3 regions of the Spiroplasma endosymbiont of Halictus nicosiae genome follow, and region 2 is predicted to be linked to each of the others. Evidence: riboswitches for the same ligand, from Rfam matches in the RefSeq annotation. Region 2 holds a riboswitch; each other region holds the start of a gene.
The links. Region 2 has a riboswitch for cobalamin ahead of ACZ91P_RS14550 (hypothetical protein). Riboswitches for the same ligand answer to the same signal wherever they lie in the genome.

Region 1: it holds a riboswitch for cobalamin, as region 2 does, so the genes downstream of both, deoD (purine-nucleoside phosphorylase) here and ACZ91P_RS14550 (hypothetical protein) in region 2, are expected to answer to the same signal.
Region 3: it holds a riboswitch for cobalamin, as region 2 does, so the genes downstream of both, deoD (purine-nucleoside phosphorylase) here and ACZ91P_RS14550 (hypothetical protein) in region 2, are expected to answer to the same signal.

The regions. Positions count from the first base shown of each region.
Region 1 is NZ_OZ389573.1:723,682-731,048, reverse strand. Features, by position in the region: gene mnmA (tRNA 2-thiouridine(34) synthase MnmA) at 1-69, shown strand, start outside; gene recD2 (SF1B family DNA helicase RecD2) at 85-2,247, shown strand; gene ACZ91P_RS05005 (C39 family peptidase) at 2,308-2,832, opposite strand; gene ACZ91P_RS05000 (hypothetical protein) at 3,408-4,214, shown strand; partial or broken gene deoD (purine-nucleoside phosphorylase) at 4,203-4,915, opposite strand; cobalamin riboswitch at 5,313-5,484, opposite strand; gene ACZ91P_RS04990 (hypothetical protein) at 6,208-7,367, opposite strand, start outside.
Region 2 is NZ_OZ389573.1:2,135,088-2,142,454, forward strand. Features, by position in the region: gene ACZ91P_RS14535 (hypothetical protein) at 150-365, shown strand; gene ACZ91P_RS14540 (hypothetical protein) at 619-960, shown strand; gene ACZ91P_RS14545 (hypothetical protein) at 1,492-1,779, opposite strand; gene ACZ91P_RS14550 (hypothetical protein) at 1,950-2,447, opposite strand; cobalamin riboswitch at 2,600-2,789, opposite strand; gene ACZ91P_RS14555 (hypothetical protein) at 3,112-3,276, opposite strand; gene ACZ91P_RS14560 (hypothetical protein) at 3,321-3,521, opposite strand; gene ACZ91P_RS14565 (5-formyltetrahydrofolate cyclo-ligase) at 3,538-4,089, opposite strand; partial or broken gene sufB (Fe-S cluster assembly protein SufB) at 4,089-5,365, opposite strand; gene sufU (Fe-S cluster assembly sulfur transfer protein SufU) at 5,386-5,838, opposite strand; gene ACZ91P_RS14580 (aminotransferase class V-fold PLP-dependent enzyme) at 5,839-7,068, opposite strand; gene ACZ91P_RS14585 (SufD family Fe-S cluster assembly protein) at 7,071-7,367, opposite strand, start outside.
Region 3 is NZ_OZ389573.1:1,407,642-1,415,008, reverse strand. Features, by position in the region: gene ACZ91P_RS09735 (hypothetical protein) at 1-353, opposite strand, end outside; partial or broken gene ACZ91P_RS09730 (IS30 family transposase) at 420-1,397, shown strand; cobalamin riboswitch at 1,968-2,139, shown strand; gene deoD (purine-nucleoside phosphorylase) at 2,539-3,249, shown strand; gene ACZ91P_RS09720 (deoxynucleoside kinase) at 3,269-3,892, shown strand; gene ACZ91P_RS09715 (transketolase family protein) at 3,939-5,927, shown strand; gene ACZ91P_RS09710 (bifunctional 4-hydroxy-2-oxoglutarate aldolase/2-dehydro-3-deoxy-phosphogluconate aldolase) at 5,927-6,538, shown strand; gene ACZ91P_RS09705 (nucleoside 2-deoxyribosyltransferase) at 6,552-7,139, shown strand; gene ACZ91P_RS09700 (lipoprotein) at 7,241-7,367, shown strand, end outside.

The sequences.
Region 1 (7,367 bases), 1.1 Mb from region 2:
GAAGTTTGCCTTGGGGGCGGAGTTATTAATGATGTTTATTTAGATAATCAAAAATTATGATATTTATAAGAAAGGATTACTAAAATGGCTGAAAAAATACGGGGTTATTTAAAATTAATTGTTTTTGAGTCCAATAATGGTTATCGGATTTGCAAATTTCAATTAGAAAATGATAAAACACATTTTATTTTTATTAAAGGATTTTTATCAACTTTACAGCCAGAACAATTATATGAATTACAAGGGGACTTTGTCTATAATGAACGCTATGGTGAAAATTTTGAAGTTAAGGAAATTCATAAACTTTCCCCACGGAGTAATGATGAGGTTTTAAAATATTTAACTAGTAGTTTATTTCCCACAATTGGTGAAAAAGCAGCACAAATAATTATTGATTATTATCAAACCGATGTGATTACCAAGATTAAAGAAAATTTATCAGTCTTACATGAAATTCCGGGTATTAGTGTTAAGCAAGCTAATATTATTGCAAAGGTATTTAAGTCAATGAGCCGTGATGATGAATTAAATCATCAATTTAATCAAAAAGGATTATCTTTACAAGTTTTATCTTTATTAAAAACAAAATATAATGTTGATCAGATTTATGCTTTATTAAAAAAAGATCCTTATTCATTATTATTAAAAGATAATATTGCTTTTAAAACAATTGATAAGATTTATTTAGCATTTGAACAAGAACCTTTTACTAACATTCGAATTGGTTATTATGCATGATATTTAGCAAAAGAATTTTGTAATAATAATGGTGATACTTATTTAACGTTAAATGAATTAACAAAAATCTTACAAAAGAATTTTCCTTTTTTAACAAAAAAACAGTTGTTAGCCGGATTAAAATATAGTAAAGAAATTAAATTATTAATTTTTAAGGATGATAAAATTTATGTTGCAGAAATATATCATAGTGAAATTAATATTGCTGCAATGTTAGTTGATTTGAATACGATTGATCAATATGATGATCAAAAATTAACAGAAGAGTTAGAAAAGTTAACAAATAAAAAACAAATTACTTATAATATTAATCAAACAAAAGCAATAAAGGCTGCTGTGCATTCTAATTTTTTAATTATTATTGGAGGACCTGGTACGGGTAAAACAACAGTTGTTGATGGTATTGTTAGTCTTTTTAAAAAAGTTTACCAACAATCAAAAATTGTATTAGCAGCACCAACTGGAAAAGCAGCCAAACGATTACGAGAAAAAACTGGGCAAAAAGCTTTAACAATTCATAAATTATTAAAATATGATGCTTTGACTAATCAATTTTTTTATAATGAAAATAATCCTTTGGAAAATGATATTTTAATTTTAGATGAAGTTAGTATGGTTGATAGTTTGTTATTATCACAAATTGCAAAAGCTAGTGTTAATTTGCGTAAATTAATTTTAATTGGTGACCCAAATCAATTATCGTCAGTTGCTTGTGGTGATTTGTTACGAGATATTATTCAAAGTGATGTTTTTAATGTTATTAAATTAGAAGAAGTTTATCGTCAAGAAGCTGGAAATGACATTTTAGAACTATCTTATGCAATTAAACAAGAACATTTTGAAGATAATAATTTATTTGACAAAAAAGATTTTACTTTTATTAATGAAACTGATTCACAAACATTATTAACAATTGTTGGTAATTTATATCAAAAACTTAGTGATGAATATGCAGCAGATTATAATGCTATTCAAGTAATTGCCCCAATGTATAATGGTCCAGTTGGAATTAATGCATTAAATACTTATTTGCAAAATCGAATGAATCATGCAAGTGGTCAAAAAGAAATTAAGATTGGGCATCGTTTTTTCCGAGTTAATGATAAAGTTATGCAACTGAAAAATCGACCTGAATTAGAAATTTATAATGGCGATGTTGGCATTATTGTTGATATTAAAAAAGATAAAAATTTAAATGATGTGATCTTAGTAAAATACGATAATGTAATTGCATATAGTAAAGAACTTTATTATGATATTACTTTGGCTTATGCTTGTAGTGTTCATAAATTACAGGGCAGTGAATATGATAATATTATTTTTGTAATAACAAAAAGTTTTTGAATGATGTTAAAACGAAATCTAATTTATACAGCAATTACTCGTGCTAAAACTAAATTATATTTAATTGGTGAACCATCAGCATTTTTATATGGTGTTAATAATTTACCACAAAAACGGCGAACAACTTTACAAGAAAAAATTAAAACATTTTTAAAAGAACAATAATTATCATATTTTGCCTAGTTTTAATATTATCGTAAAAAATTTAACATAAAACTTGTTAAATTATAGAGGCGTTGCAATGGCACCAAGATTAGCAGATGCTATTGTAAACATATTTATTAAATTATGGCCTGTAAAAGTTTTATTAGTAGTGCGATCAAAAGCATCACTAACATAGTAAATGGTTTCATCCGGATTATCTTCAATGAATATTGCTATTATATTAACAACATGTTTTACTTGACTATTTGGTCATCAAGGCGGACTGCCTTTAATGCCAAATATTACTGGCATATCATTTTTAAGACTAAGTTTAACTAAATTTTGTAATCATAGTTTTTGTTTATCTTTTTTACCAAAATTTTGTTCTAAGACATAATTTTGATATTCTAAAAAATTTGGATGTAGTTGCAAATTAATATGTTTATTTAATATTGGAATAGCATTCACCATCAAAGTTTCATCATTTGTTTTTATTTCATTAGCTAATTCATTTTGCGATAATAAATCATTATTATTTATGTAACTAATAATAGATTTAACTGATGCTGGAACACAATAATATTTTTGCTCTTTTACTTTTTTCACCAAACCAGTTTTTTGTTATAATGGGGGTGCTTAAAATTAATATTAATAAATAACTTAATTTTAAGCAAACAGAGAAACATATATTTTATAGTTTTCATTAGTTTATATTTAAAATGTGTAATTAAAATCTCCTTTTAGTTACACATTTTTCTTTCATTGAAAATATTTTCAAAAAGTCAATTTCTATTGCTTTTTTATAATAAAGATATAAAAAGGAAATTAGTTTGAAAATATTGTTAATATAAAATAATTATGATAAAGTGAAGATTGTAGATGATTTTTAAAATATTAGTAATATTTTTAAGGTAAATGACTTTAATTAATTAAAATATGAATTAAAAAAGAAATTTTAACATCAGTTAGTACCAGAAACTGTAATTATAATATTTAAGTTTTAATTTTTTTAAGTTATAATTAAAAAGTATAAAATTAGATATTACGAAGGGATTTTAAATAGTGAAAAAACTAATGATTTTATTAGGAATGACTTTTTTGCAACGGCAGGATATAGTCCAATTATCGGTTGTAAAAAACCGCTTAAACTTGATGATACTGAAAATGGTATTGGAAAAGATATGGAAATTTTAAATAAAATTTCACAACGTGCTATCAACAATTTTTCAGTTTATGCACAAAATAAAAATACAATTAATAGTACTGAATATCAAAATAAATTTGATAAGCTGTATACAATGGTTGACAAGGAAACTGAAAGCAGAAAATTAGACCAAATGGATAAAGATGCGATAGATGCTTTAGCAACATTAAAAAATGGCTTTCTTGCTGTGTTTAATAATATTAATAATGAAATTTATAATGACTATTCAAATTATTATCCTGATAGTAAACCAATTAATTTATTAAATGATAGTTTAAGTTATGAATTAAATTTTATTGATATGGTTCAATTGCAAGCAATTTTAGATCGACCAGGATTAGAAACAGTAAAAGCAGTTAGACTAGATTTCCATTTTCAATTTGAAGCTAAGTTTAAACTTTTAACAACAACTTCAGATTATGTAATCCAATATGTTATTACTGATAATCCAGAAGAAATGAAAGTTGTTTTAAATGGGATGGTTCAAAAAATTTCAAGAGTAATTGTTAATTTTTTCAATCAAGAAGGAATTTTTCAAATTGATAAAACACCTGAATTTGCTACAATTTATCAAAATTTTGATGTAAACTATACAGCTGGTTTTGCTAATTTAGATAATATTATTTTAGAAAAGTTACAAAGTAAAATTAAAAGTGATAGCGAATTGCAAAAGTTTGTAAAGAATATTAAATATAATTCTTCACTAACTTTTGTTTTTCCTGCTCTAACGGTTCCAAAGACTGCAATTTTCATTTTATTGCTCCTTTCGTTTTTAATCCATTAATTGAACAGAAGTATCTAATGCTAATTCAACGATTGTCATAAAATTATTTTGGCGTTCCAATGCTGTAGTAACTTCTTTAGTTACAAGATGGTCAGAAACTGTTAATAATGTAGCTGCATGTTTTTGCGTAACAATTGCATTAGTAAACAAAGCATATGATTCCATTTCAACAACATCTAACTTATGAGTATAAGTAAAGTCTAATGAATCATCATAACGATAAAAAACATCTGCTGCATGAGCAATTTTCCCGTGTGAGTTTTAATTCCTTTTGCTTGTGCTACAGTTTCAATTTCATTAAATAATTTTTCACTTGCAGCAATTAAATTACTATCAATATTAGCTGCAATTTTTGCATAATTACTTTCGCCAAATGCTTCACAAACATTAAAGATATCATAAACTTTAATATTTGGATTATAACTTCCAGCTGAACCAATTCTAATAATATAATCAACATCATAAAACTTAAATAATTCGTATGAATAAATTCCAATACTTGGACAACCCATTCCACTTCCAGCAATTGTTACCTCAATGTTTTTATATTTGCCAGTATACATTAACATATTTCGAACTTCATTTACTAATTTTAAATTTGTTAAATATTTTTCAGCAACGGTTTTTGCCCGTAATGGGTCTCCCGGCATTAAAACAACTTTTGCAATTTCTTCTTTTTTGGCATTAATATGTGGTGTCATTTTTTTATTCCTCTCTTTTCCGCTTAATTTAATTACCAATAAATACACCTATCAATGCTATTTTTATTTAAAAAGTAAGGATATTTAAACAACACGAAAAAGAATATTGTTGCATATCCACATAAATGATGTTTAATTTCTACGATTATTTTAATTAATAATTTAAGACAATAGCAAAAATAAAACCATTTTAAATCAAATGCTATTAAACTTAATTATTAATTAATTTTATTATTTATTATCTTTTAAATAATACCTTTTGATAGGATTACTGCTTTAAATTAACAACTAAAAAACGCTTTTTGACATCTTTCAAATTATTATTTAATAGTTTTCACTAATAAATAATTAATCATCTAACCCCAGAGATAATAACTATAAGTGCACCATTGATATTTTACCAATGTTTTTTTAGATCAGTCTACTGGCTTAGTTTCACTTTACTCACTATTCCTTCTCAAGAAATATTTTCTCAATGGAATGATGTTAGCTTTCATCCACTTTTCAGTTGCTGGGACAGCCTAGAATTCACACCTAATTCCCGTAACATCAAAAATTGCTTTTTAAAGTTATTAAAATAATAATATAAAGTTTACTTTTAAAATGCAAGTTAAAATTAACAAATTATTTACCAACTAAAAACAAACTAGGAAAAAGGTTGATATTTTTATAATTAAAAATGAAACTATTGTCAGAAAAATCTAGAAGCATATAATAAAGATTGTAAATAATATTTATGGACCTTATTAAGTATTTTTACTCCTTTCAATTCCAATATAGAATCAAAAAATAGTTAACAATCTAGCCCACCATAAAAAATAATAAATAACATAATAAATCAAATAATAAGCAATCAATAACAAATAGTTATTTATTTGCAATATTATTAAATAAATAATTTAGGTTTAGTTTTAAATTTTGTTATATTCCTTATTAGTAGTAATCAGCAACACAATAACATTTATAAACTATTAAATGAATAATGTGACAATTATTATTCACATACTAACCTTAATTATTATTAAAATAAACGGACCAGATTTATTATTTACATACCTGATAGCATTAATGCTAGCAATTTTTATTGTTAATTTAAAAAAGCAAGGTTTTCTTGCTTTTTTAAATTAAACTTATTTTTTAGTAAATTCTAAGGTAAATAATGTTGATGTTCATCCAGTATAATAAACCGCATTATTTTTTTCAAATAATAAATCAAAGTTTCAAACTGCTCGCCAACGAAGTGAAAAAGTATCTTTAGTTTCATTTAAACTCACTTTGTGAACACGTTTTTCCTAATTACCAGTTGTAAAAATATCAATTCCTGGTAAATTTTTTGTTTGATTTGCTTCTTTAAAATCATTAATTAATATTTTTAAAACATCTTTGTATTTTCGGGTTTTTAAATTTAAAATTTTAGTAAAAGCTTCTTTGCTAAGATGGAATACTTCTGAATGCTCATTTGATTCTAATTTAAAATGATTATAAAAAGCAACTACTAACCGTCCATATTCCATTAACTTATTTGTTAAACCTTCCTCTGTAATTTCAACTTGAACTTTTAATGCTTGCCCATCATTCATTACTGCTCCAGATAATGGAAACCCTGCCACTTGAATTTTTGCTAAATTCACATGAAAATCAGCTAATCGTAAGTTCTGACCTCCAGTATTAAAAACATTAACTAATGAACGATAAAACTTAACAAAATTTTCTGGAGTAATTTTATTAGGCTGATATCCTTTTTCGGTTCAAACATATGAAGCTGTATTTTCTCGAACAACATTAACACCATTAGTAGTATTATTAATTGCACTTGTTAGTAAACTTAATAAAGTTATTGAAGAATTATATTTAATATTCTTTACAAACTTTTGCAATTCGCTATCACTTTTAATTTTACTTTGTAACTTTTCTAAAATAATATTATCTAAATTAGCAAAACCAGCTGTATAGTTTACATCAAAATTTTGATAAATTGTAGCAAATTCAGGTGTTTTATCAATTTGAAAAATTCCTTCTTGATTGAAAAAATTAACAATTACTCTTGAAATTTTTTGAACCATCCCATTTAAAACAACTTTCATTTCTTCTGGATTATCAGTAATAACATATTGGATTACATAATCTGAAGTTGTTGTTAAAAGTTTAAACTTAGCTTCAAATTGAAAATGGAAATCTAGTCTAACTGCTTTTACTGTTTCTAATCCTGGTCGATCTAAAATTGCTTGCAATTGAACCATATCAATAAAATTTAATTCATAACTTAAACTATCATTTAATAAATTAATTGGTTTACTATCAGGATAATAATTTGAATAGTCATTATAAATTTCATTATTAATATTATTAAACACAGCAAGAAAGCCATTTTTTAATGTTGCTAAAGCATCTATCGCATCTTTATCCATTTGGTCTAATTTTCTGCTTTCAGTTTCCTTGTCAACCATTGTAT
Region 2 (7,367 bases):
AGTTGTTTAATTTCTTTATTTTTTAAATTATTAAATATCTTCTTTATAAATATTTATGTCATTTAAAAAATATGAAAACTTTTTACTGTAAACAATAATGCTTTTGAATTATATTAAATTATATATAAAAAATTATAAAAAGAGGAAAAATGACAACTAATAACATAACTTCATATGAATACAATAATGAAAAAGAAAGAACTAATTCTAAAATAGAAAATAATAGTGCTTGTTTGTCAGATTTATGTAAAATTGTAGCAATTTTGGACATAATAAGTGTTGGAGCTTTGATAGTTGTTAACTTCTTAAAGTTAATTTTAAAATATAGTAGCGGTGAGTTTTATTTATGCCAACGAAAACAATAGATAAAAACAATTATTAATTAAAAAATATTGTTAATTTTAAATAAATATGATAATGTAAATATTGTAAGTGATTTTGGAAATGTAATATTTTCAAAATAAATGGCTTAATTAATAATTAAATCTAATAAGGAAATTTTAATATGGAATTTACATCAGAAATGAAAAACCATCTAAAAAAATATATAAATCATTTAAAAAAGGTCTTAATTCTTTTTTTACAACACTTGGCTTTAATAAAAAAGAATTTGAAAAAATGGCAAGTTCTACTTGCAAAAATGTAACAAAAAATTGAAAACAAATGGGAATTAATGAAAATGTAATAAATGAATGAAGTTCAATTGCTACAGATGCTTCAAGAGAAGAGAAAAAACATCAAATTTCTTTACCCCAAACAGGACAAGCAGAATTACAAAAGATGATTGATAAAAATGGTAGACTTGTGCCAATCCAATCACACATATCAACAAATAACATTAACAGTCCTGCGACAAAAATTAATCCAATTCCTAAACCACAAAGAATAAAAGATATTCAAAAAATTTATACAGAATTTAATCAAACCGAACAAAATCAAGAACTTGAACAAGAAAAATAGAACAATGATTTTGTTCTTTTTGTTTTATTACTATAAAGTTTATTTATAAATAAAAAAATGATATTAAAATAATTTTAATATCATTTCTTAATAGCATTAAATTTTTACTCGTGAACAAAAATCCATCCTAATGCTCCAACTCCAATAAAAAGATTAGGAATCGCCCCTAAATACGTTCAGGGTGATTGATAATCTGCTTTTGCAAAAAATCCAACTAAGAAAATTAATGCTAAACCAGTAATGGCAAGTGCTCATAATAATGATCAAAAGCCTGGTTTAACTGATAGCGGAACTAAAATATACAAAATTCCTAAAAGCAATAAAACTGGTCAACTTGTGTCTCATCCGTAAATTGAAGTTTTTGTTGGAACGCCAGCAGCGAATAAAATGCCAATAATAATAATTCAAGCTGGCTAATAAACATTAAAATTTTTGGTCATGTTAATGTCTTAATAATTTCATCTCCTTCCAAGATAATTATAAATAATTATACAATAAAATTATGAAATTATTTTGGCATTTTTATAACCTTTATATATTAAAAGAATTTCAATTTCGCGATGTTAAATATGTCAAAACAACAGTCACACGAAAAGTATTATTAATTGCAGGAATTAATTGTGGTGAAATATATTGGGCCTTATTTTCACCAATGATTTTAAAATAAAAATCTCAGTGGGATAATCGGTATTTTATTTTATTAAAACTATTATTTATTCAATCTTCTTGATAATTTAGATCTATTCGAAATACACTTTGAGCCTTAGTTTTTGACACTCTAATTGAACCTTTACTAACAAGGCTTAATGGAATATTCATTCCCACTTGAATTTTATTTTCAGTGCTACTTCAAACTCCATATATTGCCTTCTGGATTTCCGTCTGCAATAAAACATCCCAAGGGTTAGAATTTCATCAAACAAATTTTTTCCATCCACTTCTTGCACTAGATGAGAATCACTAATTGTTCCTCATTGTTCAAACTCTTTTTAAAATCGATCATTTAGTTGCTTCATATTTTTACTATTTTTAAGATCTTTTCATTTATCTTGTGCCATTATTGTATAACCATTAACAGGGGTATTTTGCGTCAAAAAGGAATTAGAAATATAAACATTATCATCATAAGTTTTTGTAAATGTTATTGGCTCATAAAGATGTGTTACATCTTGCATATAAGCAGTATCACCAAACTGTAATTTTTGCATTACTTCATCAAGACTTACAACATTTTTAAAATAAAGATAAATATGTGCTTTTTGATTAAGATCTAACCAATCTTTTTGTTGGAAGGTACTTGATGCAGTTGGTAAATAATAATTATTATAACCAACTGCAAATTCTTCATTTTCCTCTGTCTTCATTTGATAAATTCAATTTGGATCACAATAGGAAAGCGATTGACCAACATTTTTACAAGAAATTGTTGTTAATGTTGGTGAAAAAATAAATATAGAACTTAGGAATAGTAATAATATTTTTTTCATTTTCTTATTTTTTTCTAGCAAATTAACAATGGACAATTTAATTCTAGTTGCAGTAAATTAAAAAACATTCCCCAACATGTTTTTTATATAACAATCACTAAATTATTTATTTACAAAATAATTACATGACTCACACCCAGGAGTTATATAATAAGACTAATTAAATTTAGAAAGGTCTACTGGCTTAATTTCATCCTACTAACCGCCTTCCCAAAAGTTTTCCTTTCAGTGGCTAATGTGGCTTTCGTCAATATCACAGTTGCTGGGACAGCTCAAGATTCGCACTCAATTCCCTAACTCTAAATAACTATTTATTAAATTGTCTAAAATTATCATACCACATTTTTTTAGTTATCTTTATAATAATTAATAACAAAAATAAAAAAAAGTAAAACTTCAACTTAAACTAACTAGCGAAGGTAGTCAAATATTATGTAAATCAGAAAAATATGTTAAATTAGGATATAAATTAGAGTCTAAAATTCACGCAAGAACATTTCAAAAACAAGCACTACCCATAATTGATGATGGATAACTTAACAGCAACAAGTAACCAATTAATAAAAAAATAAAATTGCTACCACTAAAATAACCTTCAAATCATTTAATAAAATGCAATTAAAATACCAATTAAAGATGCTAAAAAAGAACTTAATATAATTGTTTAAAATAATGCAAGTCAATTAATTCATTCAATATGAATTCCTTCACCATAACTAAAAAAAGAAATTAAAAATAACCAAAGTGAACCAATTAAACTAGTAATTAAATTAATGGCAGCAATTAAAACTAAAATTAATTGATAAATTGAAGCTTTTAATAAATGCAATTGACGTGCAAAAGTAGTTTTTCGAAATTCATAAAAAGCAATTGCTAAATCAAGAATACCACTAAGAGAACCCCCACTAATAAAATTGACCCTGGTAACGATAAATAACTAGCATTACTATTAAACATATTAGTCACACGAATGCTAATAAAATATAAAATAACTGGTAAAACAAATGTTACTAAATAAGTATGTCATGATGTAAATCAATATTTACTAACAACACGTAATAATGGTAAGTTCATTCTGACTCCTTAATTTTTAAGCACTAATAATATTTTCTATTTTAACATCGTGTTCTTCAACTGGCAAAGGGGTTGGCACTAACTGTTCAATAAATGTTAACCCAATCACAAGATGATAATAATTTTTTAAAAACCGATCATAATAGCCTTTCCCATATCCTAACCGAAAATTGTTTTGATCAAAAGCAACGATTGGAACAACAAGAACATCAATTTTTTCTGCATCAATTATTGACAATGAATTTAATGGTTCATAAAGACCAAAACGTGAATTAAATTCTAAATCAGTTGTTAAATTGGTAATATGATAAAATTTTAAATTATTACCATCCATTCGTGGTAATAAAACATTAATTTTTAATGCAAATAATTGTTTAATAATAAAAATAGTATTAACTTCATTTTTGATTGAATAATAAAGAGCAATTGTTTTACTATTTTGTACACCCGAATGTTGAAAAAAAGTATTAAAAATCTGAGTTTCTTTTTGCTGTCGTAACTCAGATGAAATCTTGCTTCTTACAAGCAATTTTTCTTGTCGAATTTCTTGTTTAGCACGAATTATCATTAACCAACACTACCTTCCATATCCATTTTAATTAACTTATTTAAGTCAACTGCATATTCCATTGGTAATTCTCTTGTAAATGGTTCTAAAAATCCCATAATAATCATTTCCAAAGCTTCTTGTTCTGATAAACCGCAACTTTGTAAATAAAATAATTGTTCCTCAGAAACTTTACTTACTGTTGTTTCATGCTCAATTTGTGATTCATTATTATAAACTTTATTCTGAGGAATTGTATCGGAATGTGATTTTCCATCTAGAATTAGAGTATCACATTCAATCCTAGCTTTTGAATACTGTGCTTTTGGTCCAATATGAACTAACTCACGATAGTTTGCTGTCCCACCATTAAAAGTCATTGATTTAGAAATAATTTTAGAAGAAGTATTTTTTTCCAAATGAATCATTTTTGAACCAGCATCTTGAATAACATTTTCCTTTGCTACCGCAATTGAAATACATTGTCCTTTACTATTATTTCCTTTTAAAATAACACTCGGATACTTCATATTAATTTTTGATTCAATATTACCATCAATTCATTCCATTTGACCATTTTCATCAACAATGCTACGCTTTGTTACTAAATTTAAAACATTATCACTCCAGTTTTGAACAGTTGTATAACGCATTTTTTTGCATTTTTTTCCACAAAAATTTCAACAATAGCAGCATGTAAAGAATCATCAGAATAAATTTGTGCTGTGCATCCTTCAATATAGTGTAATTCTGCATCATCATCAACAATAATTAATGTGCGTTCAAACTAACCACTATTCTGATAATTAATCCGGAAATAAGCCTGCAATGTTTTTTCTAATTTAACTCCCTTTGGGACATAAATAAATGATCCACCTGATCAAACACCTCCATTTAAAGCAGCATATTTATTATCTGTATTTGGTACTAATGTTCCAAAATATTTTTTAAATAATGCTGGATGTTGACGTAATGCGGTATCACAATATAAAAAAATAATTCCTTTTTCTTCAACTTCTTTTAACATACTTCCATAAACTGGCTCACTATCATATTGAGCTTTAATTCCAGCTAAATATTCACATTCGGCTTCTGGTAAACCTAACCGGTCAAAGGTTTTTTTAATTTTTTCAGGAACCTCATCTCATTTTGTTGCAATATGTTCTGTTGGTTTAATATAATAAATATATTCATTAAAACCTTTACCAGTATTATAGTAAGAAATATCTCCATCATTAAAACCATATTTATAACTAGAAATTTCTTTAATTTCTTTTTCTTGCTTTAATTTTGGCATTAATAAGACCTCCTTTGGCATTAATCATTATCTGTTTTTAATAAATCTAATAATAATGTTTGAAAACCAGTAACACCAATTGTCGCACATTTAATTCGATTAGGTTGTTTTGCAATATTAATAAAAGCAATTAAATCGTTTAACTTGTTCTCATCATATTGTTTGTCAAAAACCATTGCTAAATAATTTTCAATAATTGCTAAACCATCCTTCATTGTTTTTCCTTCTAGTTCTTGCGCCATAATGTCACTTGATGCTGTTGAAATTGCACAACCAACACCGTCAAACCGAGCACTTATAATTTTATTCCCTTCAATCATTAATTCTAAATAAATATCATCAATACATGATTCAGAAGCTTGATGAATTGAATAAACTGTTGGTTTCTTTGTTAAACCTTTGTATTGTGGTTCTGAATAATGGTCCATAATAATTTGTCGTAAAAACATTGGGTCATTTTTATTAAATTCCATTTAAACCAACCTTCCTAAAAAATCTTTCTCATTTGCAAGTGCCGATACTAACAAATCAATATCTTCATAACTATTATAAATTGAAAAACTAGCTCTAATTGTATTTTTCTCTGGAATAACAGTACCAATTAACCGCGCACAATGATCACCACTCCGAACAGTAATCTTATTGCGGCTTCCTAAATGCATTGTAACATCCTGACAAAAAACATTTTTAATATTAAAAACTAATGTTGGTCCCTTGCTATCAGGATTATAAATTATTGCTTTATCTTTTAATTTTTTATTAAACTGTTGAATTGCATATTGTTTTAACTGATGATTATATTTAATAATTTCTGTTAAAGTAAGGCTATTAACAAAATCAATTGCTGCTCCAAAACCAAAAATATCAGCAATATTAGCTGAACCCGCTTCTAACCGGTCTGGTAATTTTTTTAAACTATAATCTAAACCATTACTATCAATTCGAGTATTCATACCACCGCCAACAATTAACGGCTGTAATTGTAGCAATAATTCTTCTTTTCCTCATAAAATCCCAATTCCAGTTGGACCAAAAATTTTATGGGCTGAAAAAGTAATAAAATCAGCATTTCACTTTTGAACATCAGTCGGCATATGAATAACACCCTGTGCACAATCAATCACAACAATTATTTCCGGATTAATTTTTTTAATCATTGTAACAATTGATGTTGGATCATTTTCATACCCTAAAATATTTGGCACATTAGCAAAAGAAACAATCTTTGTTTTAGCAGTAATAACTGTTGCTAATTGTTTTAAATCAATTTGAAAATTTATTTCTGGTAAAAACTTAACAACTGCTTTTTTTTCTTGTGCCATCCGATATCATGGTAAAATATTTGCACCATGTTCTTGTTTTGTAATTAGAACCTCATCACCCGCTGTAATCTTTAAACTTAAACCATATGCAATTTGGTTTAATCCATAAGTTGCTCCAGGGATAAAAATAACTTCTGAAACCTTTTTAGCATTAATAAAATGCTGAAGTTTCTGACGAACAAGTTCATATTGAACATTTGTTTTATATCCTAAATCACTATCAGTATTATGCGGATTAGTTCCATAATTTTTATAATAATCATTAATAGCATCAATAACAACTTGTGGTTTTAAGCTAGTAGCAGCACTATCAAGATAAATTTGCTCAGAATTATTTTTTAAAAAAGGAAATTGTTTTTTAATTTCTCTATAATCAATCATCGTTATTCTCCAATTTCTGTATCAATTTCATCAATAATATTTTTTTGTAATTCCTCATCCTTAATTGCATCAATCACATTTTTAAAATAACCCATACAAATTAATTTTCGAGCCTGTGTTATTGTCAAACCTCTTGTTTGTAAATAAAAGATTTGCTCTGGGTCTAGCATCCCAACCACATTAACATGACTTGCTTTAATATCATTTTTATCAATTAACAAAATCGGATCAGAAATTGCTTTTGAAGTTTTATCAAAAACTAGTAATCGTAATTCTTGATTAGCTTCTGATTTACCCAT
Region 3 (7,367 bases), 730 kb from region 2:
CCATATTTATCATATAAATAGTTACAGACATTAATTGTATCGCCAAATGTAGTATCTTCGTGGGTGTTGGCATATCTTCGTAAAATATTAGATGAAGCATCAGTAAAATTACAAGCAAAAAATAATTTTTCTGCTAGGTGATTTCATGTCTTATTAGTACCACGCCCCGCTGAGACAAACTTAAAAAAACTTGGTGAAGTAAAATATCGGGCATAACTATCACCAACAAAATCTTTAAATATTTCTCAATCAAAACCAAAATTATAGTCACTAAAATTTAAATCATATTTTTTATTTAAATGTTCATAACTAGTAATTCGTTTTTTATTATTAATTTTACTAAATTCTTTCATATTTATTGACCTCTTTATTTTATATATAATACATTATAAGAAAAAATGAAAGGAATTTGTATAAAAATGAGAAAATTTAAACATTTAATATTTGATGAACGAGATTTATTTAAGGATTTATTATTATCTGATACTTGCAAAAAGAAAAATGGCACAATTAATTTATCTGAAATATCAAGACAAATGGGACGCGGAATTAATACCATTAAAAGAGAAATAAATCGATTTAAAAATATACAAGATTATAATCCATATCAAGCACAAAAAGATTATAAGAAAAAGCGTAAAAAATGTATTAAAAAACTACCTGAATTTACAAAAGAGCAATTAGATTTTATTAAAATAAGATTTAATAAATACCACGATACACCCGAACAATTAATTTATCGTTATTTCTTGGAGTTTGGTGTTAAATTTTCTGCTTGTGTTAAAACGTTGTATAAATGAATTCGCTTAGGCGAATTTGGATTAAAAAAAGAAAATACCCCATCGTGGTAAAAAATATAAAACAAAAGGAAAACCTGATAATCGTGGTAAATTAACTAACTTTAAATCAATTTGAGATATTGAAAATAAAGTTTCTAATGTTGGATGATTTGAAATGGATACTGTTGTAGGAAAAGACCATCAATCTAGTAATTTAGTTTTAGTAGAACAATCAAGTAAAAATTATTTTGTAATGAAATTAAAAAATAATACCGCTAATGAAGTTTTAGAAAAATTTAAAGATATTGTTAAAAATAATAATTTAATTGGGAAAATTAAAGGAATAATAACTGATAGAGGAAAAGAATTTAGTAAATGAAAAGAAATGGAAATATTTGCTGAAACACAATTTTATTTTTGTGACCCCGGTAACCACAACAAAAACCATTAATTGAGCATATGAACGGTGAATTTAGATATTGACTTTCTAAGGGAATTGATTTTAATAATATTAGTCAAAAAATGATAGATTGAGTAGTTAATGTTATAAATGATAAACTCCGACCATGTTTAAATTGACTAAGTGCAAAGACAATGTTTTTACAAAATTTTAAATAAATTTATTAGTTAAAATTTAATAAATTATTTTTAGTGTGCTTAAATATGGAAAAAATAAGATAAAATTACAAAAATTTAATTTTTTCTGAAAAAGTTGTTGCAATTTATTAAAAATATTTTATTATTAACTTAACAAGATATAAATTTGCCGTTTATATCTACACAGAGCCAGTTTATAAATCTTATTGTGTTGCTGATTACTATTAATAAGGAATATAACAAAATTTAAAACTAAACCTAAATTATTTATTTAATAATACTGCAAATAAATAACTATTTGTTATTGATTGCTTATTATTTGATTTATTATGTTATCTATTATTTTTTATGGTGGGCTAGATTGTTGACTATTTTTTGATTTTATATTGGAATTGAAAGGAGTAAAAATACTTAATAAGGTCCATAAATATTATTTACAATCTTTATTATATGCTTCTAGATTTTTCTGAGAATAATTTCATTTTTAATTATAAAAATATCAACTTTTTCCTAGTTTGTTTTTAGTTGGTAAATAATTTGTTAATTTTAACTTGCATTTTAAAAGCAAACTTTATATTATTATTTTAACAACTTTAAAAAGCAATTTTTGATGTTACGGGAATTAGGTGTGAATCCTAGGCTGTCCCAGCAACTGTAAAGTGGATGAAAGCTAACATCATTTTATTAAGAAAATATTTCTTGAGAAGGAATAGTGAGTAAAGTGAAACTAAGCCAGTAGACCGATCTAAAAAAACATTGGTAAAATATCAATGCTGCACTTATAGTTATTATCTCTGGGGTTAGATGATTAATTATTTATTAGTGAAAACTATTAAATAATAATTTGAAAGACGTCAAAAAGCGTTTTTTAGTTGTTAATTTAAAGCAGTAATCCTATCAAAAGGTATTATTTAAAAAAGATAATAAATAATAAAATTAATTAATAATTAAGTTTAATAGCATTTGATTAAAAATGGTTTTATTTTTGCTATTGTCTTAAATTATTAATTAAAATAATCGTAGAAATTAAACATCATTTATGTGGATATGCAACAATATTCTTTTTCGTGTTGTTTAAATATCCTTACTTTTTAAATAAAAATAGCATTGATAGGTGTATTTATTGGTAATTAAATTAAGCAGAAAAGAGAGGAATAAAAAAATGACACCACATATTAATGCCAAAAAAGAAGAAATTGCAAAAGTTGTTTTAATGCCGGGAGACCCATTACGGGCAAAAACCGTTGCTGAAAAATATTTAACAAATTTAAAATTAGTAAATGAAGTTCGAAATATGTTAATGTATACTGGCAAATATAAAAACATTGAGGTAACAATTGCTGGAAGTGGAATGGGTTGTCCAAGTATTGGAATTTATTCATACGAATTATTTAAGTTTTATGATGTTGATTATATTATTAGAATTGGTTCAGCTGGAAGTTATAATCCAAATATTAAAGTTTATGATATCTTTAATGTTCGTGAAGCATTTGGCGAAAGTAATTATGCAAAAATTGCAGCTAATATTGATAGTAATTTAATTGCTGCAAGTGAAAAATTATTTAATGAAATTGAAACTGTAGCACAAGCAAAAGGAATTAAAACTCACACGGGAATTGCTCATGCAGCAGATGTTTTTTATCGTTATGATGATTCATTAGACTTTACTCATACTCATAAGTTAGATGTTGTTGAAATGGAATCATATGCTTTGTTTACTAATGCAATTGTTACGCAAAAACATGCAGCAACATTATTAACAGTTTCTGACCATCTTGTAACTAAAGAAGTTACTACAGCATTGGAACGCCAAAATAATTTTATGACAATGGTTGAATTAGCATTAGATACTGCTGTTCAATTAATGGGTTAAAAACGAAAGGAGCAATAAAATGAAAATTGCAGTCTTTGGAACCGTTGGAGCAGGAAAAACAAAAGTTAGTGAAGAATTATGTAAACAATTAAACTATAATTTATTTAAAGAACCATTAGAAGAAAATCCATATTTTAAAGATTTTTACCAAGATATGGAAGGATTTGCCTTTAAAATGCAAATTTATATGTTAATAACAAGAATTGAGCAATTTTTCAACATTGATAATTTAGAGGATACTGTTTTTGACCGCACAATTTTAGAAGACCCTGTTTTTGTGCGAGTTTCCCACTTATTAAAAATTATGAATAAAATTGATTTTAAAGTTTATAATCGTTTTTTTCAAAATGTTATTGTTCCAATTTTGAAGAAAAAGTTAGGCTTTGATGTCATTATTTATTTAAAAGTTTCAACTGAAAAAGCGGTTGAACGAATTAAACAACGTGGGCGTCAATTAGAATTAGAAACCCCATATTATTACTGGGAAAAGTTAAATGAACAATATGAAATTTTATATCATGAATTAAAAAATGATTATAAATTTATTGTTATTGATGCTGACAGTGATGATTTTTCAGAAAAAATAAGCATTATTATGCAACATTTATTACCTCTTGATAATAAAGTTCCTTGTTTAATTTAAAAAATAATTATTATTAATATTTTAATTTAATAAGGAGGAAATTAAAATGAAAAGCACAAATAATAATATAGAAACAAAAAGTTTAAGTAATTTAAGAATTTTAGGACTAGATCCTATTATTTATAATAAAACTGGCCATCCAGGGATTGTATTAAGTGCAGCACCACTGATGCAAGCAATTTATTTAAATAATTTAATTGCTAATCCGGCAGTATCTGATTGAATTAATCGTGATCGTTTTGTATTATCTCCAGGACATGCTTCAACTTTACAATATGCGATTTTACATTTAGCTGGTTATAATTTAACAATTGATGATTTAAAAAATTATCGTCATATTAATTCAAAAACGCCAGCTCATCCAGAATATGGTGTTACTCCTGGAGTGGATAATTCTTCTGGTCCCCTAGGACAAGGAGTTGGCTATGGAGTTGGAATGGCATTAGCTGAACAACATTTAGCAGCTAAATTTAATAAACCAGATTATAAAATCATTGACCATTATACTTATGTTTTATGTAGTGATGGTGATTTGCAAGAAGGCGGAGCAATTGAAGCAATCCAATTAGCTGGGGTATGAAAATTAAATAAATTAATTATGTTATATGATTCAAATGATTGCCAATTAGATACAAAATGTGATGCTGTTTTAAAAATTGATTATCAACGTTTTTTTGAAGCACAAAATTGAAATTATATTCGAATTGAAAACGCAGATGAGGATCTACCAGCAATTCAAAAAGCAATTGAACAAGCGCAAAAATCTGATAAACCAACATTAATTGAATGTAAAACAATTATTGGTTATGGGCATCCAAAACAAGGTTCACCTATGCATTCTTCACCATTTACTCCCGAGGAGATGGAACAAGTAAAAGCATTTTATGATTTTAATCATCCACAATTTTATGTTGATAATAATGTTAAAAAACATTGACAAGATACTTTTGCTAAACGAGGAGCAACAAAATATGAAGAATGAAAGAAAAAAATAACTTCTTACAAAGCAACATTTCGAAAGGAATATGAAGAATTATTTGTAATTCCATCGGTTGATTTAAAAGATTTTGAAGCGTTATTAACAGCTGATAAAGATAAAAAAGCAGGAACACGAATTATTATGGGTGATGTGTTTAAATATTATCAACAAAAGTGTTTAAATAATATGTTTGGAGGTAGTGCTGATTTGGGTACTGCAACCAAAATTATTGGTTATAATGGTTCATGAACAACATCAACACCACAAAATAATAATGTTCATTTTGGAGTGCGTGAATTTGCTGCCGGAACAATTAGCATTGGTGTTGAATTACACCAAGGTTTGAAAGGATTTAATTCAACATTTTTAATTTTTGCTGACTATATGAAACCATGTATTCGAATGGCTTGTATTCAAAACTTACCCGTAATTTTTGCTTTTTCACATGATTCAATCGGTGTTGGTTTTGATGGAAAATCACATCAGCCAGTTGAACAATTAGCAATGCTACGAAATTGTCCGAATTTAAATGTGTTTCGTCCAGCGGATATTAAAGAAGCAATTGGGTGTTTTAAAGCAAGCGTAGAAGCAAAAAGTGCTCCATCAGCTTTAATCTTATCGCGACAAGATACCCCATATCAATTAGCAGAAACATGTTGAAAACAAACGTTAAAAGGGGGATATATTGTTGTTGCTGAAGATGAGACAAAACCATTGGAGGCAATTATTATTGCAACAGGAACTGAAGTAGCACCAGCAATTGTTGCAGCTAAGACAATTAAGAAAAATATTCGTATTGTATCAATGCCCTGTGTTGAATTATTTGAACAACAGTCAAAAGCGTATCGGGAAAAAATTGTACCAAATAATATAACAAAAGTAATTGCAATTGAATTTTCAAATGATTATGTTTGATATAAATTTGTTGGTAAAACGGGCTTAATGTTAGGTGTTGATGATTATGGTTTATCGGGAAGTGCGGATGCTGTTATTAAGTGTAAGCAATTAGATCAAATTTCTATTATTAATAGAATTAAATCATATTTAGGAGAATAATGATTACATTAGAAAAACTATTAGAGTATAAAACTTTTTATGTAATTCGAAATCATAATTATGTTGTTGCTCAACAAATTTGTGAACAGTTAATTAATTTACAAGTTAAATGTTTAGAATTAACTTTCACAATTCCTAATGTTGCAGAATTAATTAGTTTTGTTCGTAACAAGTATCCAACAATTTTAGTTGGAGCAGGAACAGTTTTAACATTAGAACAAGCAATGCAAGCAGCAACAGCCGGAGCTCAGTTTTTAGTAGGTCCAGTTTTTAACCAAGCAGTTAGTGAATATTGTCATCAAAATAATTTACTGTATATTCCAGGGGCAATGACACTACAAGAAGTTAATAATATTGTTAATGCTAAATGAGAAATTATTAAAATTTTCCCAGCAACAGCATTTAAATTAAATTTTATTCAAACAATTAAAACATTTTTTCCAACAAAAGTTTATATGGCTTCAGGAGGAATTAATTTAACAAATTACGAAGAAGCAAAAAACTTAGGATATGATTTAGTTGCTGTCGGTGCTTTTATCACTGGTGATATTAATAGTACAGGTCTTGATATGGAAAAATTTAAAACATTTGAAATAATAATTAATCAATAAAGGAGAAAAAAATATGAGAGATAATAAAAAAGTAATTTACAATGCGGGTAGTATGTTTACTGAGGCCCAATGAAACACAAGAAAACGTGAAGGAGATATGTTGCGTGAAATGTTTCCAGACTTTATTATTGGAAATCCAGTTGATTTTGAAACAAATCAAAAAGAACGTCCTACAAATAAAGCAATTTTTGAATTAGATTATGTTGGTTTAACTGAAGCAGATTATGTAATTTTAGAATTAGATGGTTGAGATTCAGGAACTCATATGGAATTTGGTTTAGTAGTTGAACAAGCAATTCATAATAAAAATAAATATTTATTTCCAATTATTTCTGACTTTCGTTTACATCAAGGAATTTTAAAAGGAGAATATCCTGGTTTTGGTTTAAACGAAATGATTACAGGAGCATTATATTATGAACCATTAAATAATGGTGATGTTCCTCAAATGACATTATGTAATTCGCATAAATTAGCTTGTGAAGCAATTAAAACTATTGAAACGGGAAGAATTGAAGAGTATCGAAAAAAATATGATATTAAAGATATTTTTAAAGAAAGAGATGATACTTTATATCATGGTTTTGATTGTTTTATTTAAATTAATTAATAAATTAATGAAGAGTTATATGATTTATAACTCTTTTTATTATGCTGTGAAATTAATAGAAAAGAATTATAAAAAAATTATAAAAAATAAATATGAAAAAAATATTAAGTCTTTTAAGTTCAAGCGTATTAATTGGAACAAGTACAACCAGTTTAGTTGCTTGTAATACACCACAATATACAGAAAAAGAATTATCAGATTTAAAAGAAAAAAATAATA